2 regions of the Oceanobacillus sp. FSL W7-1293 genome follow, and region 1 is predicted to be linked to the other one. Evidence: a T-box and tRNA genes for the amino acid it is inferred to sense, from the RefSeq annotation. Region 1 holds a T-box; the other holds one or more tRNA genes.
What was found. The T-box of region 1 lies ahead of proS (proline--tRNA ligase). A T-box ahead of a tRNA ligase gene usually reads a tRNA of that ligase, here a tRNA-Pro.
Positions count from the first base shown of each region.

Region 2: it has a tRNA-Pro gene. The T-box ahead of proS (proline--tRNA ligase) is inferred to sense a tRNA for this amino acid. The anticodon was not compared.

Region 1 covers NZ_CP150212.1:1,066,051-1,069,562, forward strand. The annotation lists gene MKY65_RS05275 (glycerol-3-phosphate acyltransferase) at 1-438, shown strand, start outside; gene MKY65_RS05280 (DUF456 domain-containing protein) at 485-967, shown strand; T-box leader at 1,039-1,294, shown strand; gene proS (proline--tRNA ligase) at 1,371-2,807, shown strand; gene MKY65_RS05290 (M20 family metallopeptidase) at 2,968-3,512, shown strand, end outside.
Region 2 covers NZ_CP150212.1:91,415-94,926, forward strand. The annotation lists rRNA gene MKY65_RS00445 (23S ribosomal RNA) at 1-1,014, shown strand, start outside; rRNA gene rrf (5S ribosomal RNA) at 1,156-1,271, shown strand; tRNA gene MKY65_RS00455 (tRNA-Val) at 1,283-1,358, shown strand; tRNA gene MKY65_RS00460 (tRNA-Thr) at 1,363-1,438, shown strand; tRNA gene MKY65_RS00465 (tRNA-Lys) at 1,454-1,529, shown strand; tRNA gene MKY65_RS00470 (tRNA-Leu) at 1,533-1,617, shown strand; tRNA gene MKY65_RS00475 (tRNA-Gly) at 1,643-1,717, shown strand; tRNA gene MKY65_RS00480 (tRNA-Leu) at 1,725-1,813, shown strand; tRNA gene MKY65_RS00485 (tRNA-Arg) at 1,817-1,893, shown strand; tRNA gene MKY65_RS00490 (tRNA-Pro) at 1,895-1,971, shown strand; tRNA gene MKY65_RS00495 (tRNA-Ala) at 1,996-2,068, shown strand; rRNA gene MKY65_RS00500 (16S ribosomal RNA) at 2,263-3,512, shown strand, end outside.

The sequences.
Region 1 (3,512 bases):
AAAGCGACACTTGCTATTTTGCTTGTTCTCTTTATTTTAAATGAAGCGGGAATGTCGGCTGAGAGAATTTCACTATCTATTTATTTGACGGCTTTATGTGTTATCATCGGTCATAATTATCCAATTACGATGAAATTCAGCGGCGGGAAGGGCACGGCCTCGTTAGTAGGCGCACTAATTGCCATTGATTGGCGGGTTGCATTAATTGGAATTGCTATCTTATTATTCTTTACCTTTGCAACGGACTATCTTGTTATTGGTGTGCTGTTTATGTATCTTTCCTTTTTAATTACAACCTATTATTTCTTTGGGAATGGACCTGCGCTGGTAGTGATCTTTTTAACACTGTTATGTATATACAAACATATGGAAAATTATCGCCGGATTCTATTAAAAGAAGAGACCAGGCTATCCAGTATGTTTAAAAAGAGTGCTTAAAGAGAAAGATTTAAAAAGGAAGTTTTTTTGAAGGGGCGTGCACGTATTGGATATTTTATTATGGATTATCATTATTTTATTATTTATCGCAAGCTTTCTAGGAATTATTTTCCCAATGATTCCATCAGTTATCGCGATTTGGGGCGGATTTTTAGTCTATTATTTCTTTATAAACAGTGATTCCCTTACCTGGTGGTTTTGGACAGGAATGATAGTTATCACAGTTATTCTTTTTGTAGCGGATATTATCGCCAACAGCTATTTTGTGAAAAAATTTGGCGGGAGTAAGGCAGGTGAAAGAGGAGCTGCGGTTGCTGTTATTGTCGGATCATTTATTACACCGCCATTTGGAATTATTTATGTGCCATTTTTGACGGTTCTTGCTATTGAAATGATGCAGCGCAGGACAGCAAAAGAAGCAATTCGCGCATCGATTGGTTCTTTTTTAGGGTTTTTAGGCGGATCAGTTGCGAAAGTAGTATTGCAGCTGATAATGATTGTCTGGTTCTTCATTGCAATTTGGTTTTAACTGGACAACATATATGAAAAAATCGTCAGCTTCTTGACTTTCATCAGTGAGAACTATATATTAAAAGCATAGTTGAAATGTGGACGGAGAATAGTACGTTGTGAATGTCTAACACAGAGAGAAAAAGAGTGCTGAGACTTTTTCTTAGACAGGCAAGGGAACCTGCCTCCCGAGTTCGCCATATAAGGAGCTGAGGCTTTGAAATTGGCGCGGTTTTGGACCGTTATCCAATAAAGTGTGTATATAAGCTGGATGTGTCTATAAAATAATAGAACACTGCTTATATATAAACAAGGGTGGTACCACCACTAAACCTCGGTCCCTTTTTTGGATGGAGGATTTTTTGCGTTTACATTGGATTTTCAAATAATAGAAGAGCAAAATAAGAAAGAGGTGCTTACTTTTGGGTAAGAAGAATAAGCAATTTGTAGAAAAAATTACAGCGATGGAGGATGATTTCGCACAGTGGTATACAGACGTTGTCAAGCAGGCGGAGCTTGTGGACTACGGTCAGGTGCGCGGTACAATGATTATCAAGCCTTATGGCTATGCAATTTGGGAAAACATCAAAGATGAATTAGATCGTATGTTTAAAGCAACAGGGCACACCAATGTGGCCTTCCCGCTTTTTATTCCTGAGAGTTTACTGCAAAAAGAGAAGGATCATGTAGAAGGGTTTGCTCCCGAGGTTGCCTGGGTGACCCATGGCGGAGATGAAGAACTGACAGAACGTATCGCCGTGCGTCCAACCTCTGAGGTGCTTTTCTGTGACTATTACTCGAACAACATTCATTCTTATCGTGATTTGCCAAAGCTGTATAATCAATGGTCTAATGTGGTTCGCTGGGAAAAAACAACACGCCCGTTCCTGCGTTCTTCTGAATTTCATTGGCAGGAAGGCCACACGGCGCATGCGACAGATGAAGATGCGACCGAAGAAACAAATCGGATGCTTGAAATTTATGCCAAGCTGGTGGAAGAATATCTAGCAATTCCTGTTCTAAAAGGAAAGAAAACAGACAAAGAGAAATTCGCGGGCGCTGAGTTCACATTAACGATTGAAGCGTTGATGCATGATGGGAAAGCCTTGCAATCCGGTACTTCTCATCATTTTGGTTCCGGATTTGCAGAAGCATTTGACATTACGTACCTGGATGAAAACGGCGAAAGCCAATTTGTGCATCAAACTTCCTGGGGCTTATCCACCCGCATAATGGGAGCATTGATCATGGTACACGGAGACAACCGCGGATTAGTAGTACCTCCAAAGATTGCGCCGACACAGGCAATGATTGTACCGATCGCGCAGCATAAAGAAGGGGTTCTCGATAAAGCTTATGCGTTACGCGACCAATTGGCTGGTATTGCCCGCGTGGACATTGACGGCAGTGATAAAATGCCGGGCTGGAAATTTAATGAATATGAAATGAAAGGTATCCCGGTCCGTATCGAAATGGGGCCAAAGGATATTGAAAAAGAACAGGTTGTTCTTGTCCGCCGTGATACAGGGGAAAAAGAGTTTGTTGCTTTAGCAGATGTAGAAGAGCTCCTTCCTGCATTACTGGATGAAGTACAGGCTAATCTTTATAGTCGTGCTTTAGAGCGCCGGGTAGAGATGACTCATACGGCAACAGACATGGATGAATTCAAAACAGAAATTGAAAAAGGCGGATTCGTCAAAGCAATGTGGTGTGGAGACGTTGCCTGTGAAGAAAAGATTAAAGAAGAAACATCCGCTACGTCCCGCTGTATCCCATTTGAACCGGAAAGCGTATCGGAAACATGTGTATGCTGTGGAAAAGAAGCAAAAGAATTAGTTTACTGGGCCAGAGCATATTAATGAAACGAGAAAACAGATTGAGTGTATATCTCAGTCTGTTTTTTCTGATGAATAATTATCTGAATATATATTTTTTGTTTTGTACCTTGTATAAGCCTGCATAAATATGTTATAAATATACATGTTGATTTATATATATACATTGAGTGAGGGAATAATAATGAAATCAAATTTAAAAAATGAATTAGATAAAGTGATCCATGATTTAACAGATTTAAGCGATACAATTTTTAATCATCCAGAGCTGGGAGACCAGGAATTTGAATCAATGAAGCGGTTAACAGATTATTTAACAGCTCATCAATTTGACGTAGAAAAAGGGATTGTTGGCCGTGACACTGCTTTTAAAGCGACCTATTCAAGCGGAAAGCCTGGTCCTCAGATTGCATACTTAGCAGAGTATGATGCCCTTCCAGGTATTGGACATGGCTGTGGACATAATTTAATTGGAACCATGAGTGTCGGAGCAGGCGTGGTATTAAGCAAGCTGATTGATGAAATTGGCGGGACCGTTCATGTATTTGGCACACCTGCTGAAGAGACAAACGGAGCAAAAGTGCCGATGAGTGAGCAGGGTGTATTTGAAGGGATAGATGCTGCGATGATTTTGCATCCCAGTGATGTTTCGCAGGAGAGCGGAGATTCCTTGGCAATGGATGCGATTCAGTTTGAATATCATGGAAAAACCGCACATGCTGCAGCTGC
Region 2 (3,512 bases), 970 kb from region 1:
CGAAGCCCCAGTAAACGGCGGCCGTAACTATAACGGTCCTAAGGTAGCGAAATTCCTTGTCGGGTAAGTTCCGACCCGCACGAAAGGTGCAACGACTTGGGCACTGTCTCAACGAGAGACCCGGTGAAATTATACTATGCGTGAAGATGCGCATTACCCGCGACAGGACGGAAAGACCCCGTGGAGCTTTACTGTAGCCTGATATGGAATGTTTGTGCAGTTTGTACAGGATAGGTGGGAGCCTTTGAAGCGTGAGCGCCAGCTTACGTGGAGGCATCCGTGGGATACCACCCTAACTGTATGACCATTCTAACCCAGGACCGTAATCCGGTTCGGAGACAGTGTCAGGCGGGCAGTTTGACTGGGGCGGTCGCCTCCTAAAAGGTAACGGAGGCGCCCAAAGGTTCCCTCAGAATGGTTGGAAATCATTCGAAGAGTGTAAAGGCAGAAGGGAGCTTGACTGCGAGACCTACAAGTCGAGCAGGGACGAAAGTCGGGCTTAGTGATCCGGTGGTTCCGCATGGAAGGGCCATCGCTCAACGGATAAAAGCTACCCCGGGGATAACAGGCTTATCTCCCCCAAGAGTTCACATCGACGGGGAGGTTTGGCACCTCGATGTCGGCTCATCGCATCCTGGGGCTGTAGTCGGTCCCAAGGGTTGGGCTGTTCGCCCATTAAAGCGGTACGCGAGCTGGGTTCAGAACGTCGTGAGACAGTTCGGTCCCTATCCGTCGTGGGCGTTGGAAGTTTGAGAGGAGCTGTCCTTAGTACGAGAGGACCGGGATGGACACACCGCTGGTGTACCAGTTGTTCCGCCAGGAGCATTGCTGGGTAGCTACGTGTGGTAAGGATAAGTGCTGAAAGCATCTAAGCATGAAGCCCCCCTCAAGATGAAACTTCCCATCACTTTAAGTGAGTAAAATCCCTCAGAGACGATGAGGTTGATAGGTCCGAGGTGGAAGCGTGGCGACACGTGCAGCTGACGGATACTAATCGATTGAGGACTTATCTAAGTTTTTTCATGTCACGTTACTCTTATTTAGTTTTCAGGGTGCAAATTCTTGAAAAAAAGTGTTGCATTTTTATTCTAAAATGCATATAATATAACTTGTCCTTGTTTTTCAGGAAACATCTTCAAGTTACATATTTTGTTGTCTGGTGGCGAGAGCGAAGAGGTCACACCTGTTCCCATGCCGAACACAGAAGTTAAGTTCTTTAGCGCCAATGGTAGTTGGGGGCTTCCCCCTGCGAGAGTAGGACGTTGCCAGGCTTTATCAATCCGGAGGATTAGCTCAGCTGGGAGAGCACCTGCCTTACAAGCAGGGGGTCGCAGGTTCGAGCCCTGCATCCTCCACCATTATGCCGGCCTAGCTCAACTGGTAGAGCAACTGACTTGTAATCAGTAGGTTGGGGGTTCAAGTCCTCTGGCCGGCACCATTTTCCTTTTTGTAGGAGCCATTAGCTCAGTCGGTAGAGCATCTGACTTTTAATCAGAGGGTCGAAGGTTCGAATCCTTCATGGCTCACCATTTGCGGGTGTGGCGGAATTGGCAGACGCGCTAGACTTAGGATCTAGTGCCTTCGGGCGTGGGGGTTCAAGTCCCTCCACCCGCACCACTATTTTCAATTTAAAAAGCAATATGCGGAAGTAGTTCAGTGGTAGAACACCACCTTGCCAAGGTGGGGGTCGCGGGTTCGAATCCCGTCTTCCGCTCCAAAATATTGCCGGGGTGGCGGAACTGGCAGACGCACAGGACTTAAAATCCTGCGGTAAGTGATTACCGTACCGGTTCGATTCCGGTCCTCGGCACCATAAGCGCCTGTAGCTCAATTGGATAGAGCGTTTGACTACGGATCAAGAGGTTAGGGGTTCGACTCCTCTCAGGCGCGCCATCGGGAAGTAGCTCAGCTTGGTAGAGCACTTGGTTTGGGACCAAGGGGTCGCAGGTTCGAATCCTGTCTTCCCGACCATTAAATATAACTGAATTTATCTATGGGGCCTTAGCTCAGCTGGGAGAGCGCCTGCCTTGCACGCAGGAGGTCAGCGGTTCGATCCCGCTAGGCTCCACTCAACAATTTATTAAAAAAGTTGTTGACAATGATTTACAAACATGGTAAATTATATCTTGTCGCTAAAAACGACAGAAACAAATTGCTCTTTGAAAACTGAACAAAACAACCAGTACGAAAGAAGAAAAACACCTCGTTTTTCTTAAAAAATAAGTCAGAAGTTGACTTCTGAAAGCTAAAGTTTCAAACACTTTTATGGAGAGTTTGATCTTGGCTCAGGACGAACGCTGGCGGCGTGCCTAATACATGCAAGTCGAGCGCGGGAAGCGAACGGAACTCTTCGGAGGGAAGTTCGTGGAACGAGCGGCGGACGGGTGAGTAACACGTAGGCAACCTGCCTGTAAGACTGGGATAACTCGCGGAAACGCGAGCTAATACCGGATAACACTTTCTATCACCTGATGGAAAGTTGAAAGGCGGCTTTTGCTGTCACTTACAGATGGGCCTGCGGCGCATTAGCTAGTTGGTGAGGTAACGGCTCACCAAGGCGACGATGCGTAGCCGACCTGAGAGGGTGATCGGCCACACTGGGACTGAGACACGGCCCAGACTCCTACGGGAGGCAGCAGTAGGGAATCTTCCGCAATGGACGAAAGTCTGACGGAGCAACGCCGCGTGAGTGATGAAGGTTTTCGGATCGTAAAACTCTGTTGTCGGGGAAGAACAAGTATGATAGTAACTGATCGTACCTTGACGGTACCTGACCAGAAAGCCACGGCTAACTACGTGCCAGCAGCCGCGGTAATACGTAGGTGGCAAGCGTTGTCCGGAATTATTGGGCGTAAAGCGCTCGCAGGCGGTTCTTTAAGTCTGATGTGAAATCTTGCGGCTCAACCGCAAACGTGCATTGGAAACTGGAGGACTTGAGTGCAGAAGAGGAGAGTGGAATTCCACGTGTAGCGGTGAAATGCGTAGAGATGTGGAGGAACACCAGTGGCGAAGGCGACTCTCTGGTCTGTAACTGACGCTGAGGAGCGAAAGCGTGGGGAGCGAACAGGATTAGATACCCTGGTAGTCCACGCCGTAAACGATGAGTGCTAGGTGTTAGGGGGTTTCCGCCCCTTAGTGCTGAAGTTAACGCATTAAGCACTCCGCCTGGGGAGTACGGCCGCAAGGCTGAAACTCAAAAGAATTGACGGGGACCCGCACAAGCGGTGGAGCATGTGGTTTAATTCGAAGCAACGCGAAGAACCTTACCAGGTCTTGACATCCTTTGACCACTCTAGAGATAGAGTTTTCCCTTCGGGGACAAAGTGACAGGTGGTGCATGGTTGTCGTCAGCTCGTGTCGTGAGATGTTGGGTTAAGTCCCGCAACGAGCGCAACCCTTAATCTTAGTTGCCAGCATTCAGTTGGGCACTCTAAGGTGACTGCCGGTGACAAACCGGAGGAAGGTGGGGATGACGTCAAATCATCATGCCCCTTATGACCTGGGCTACACAC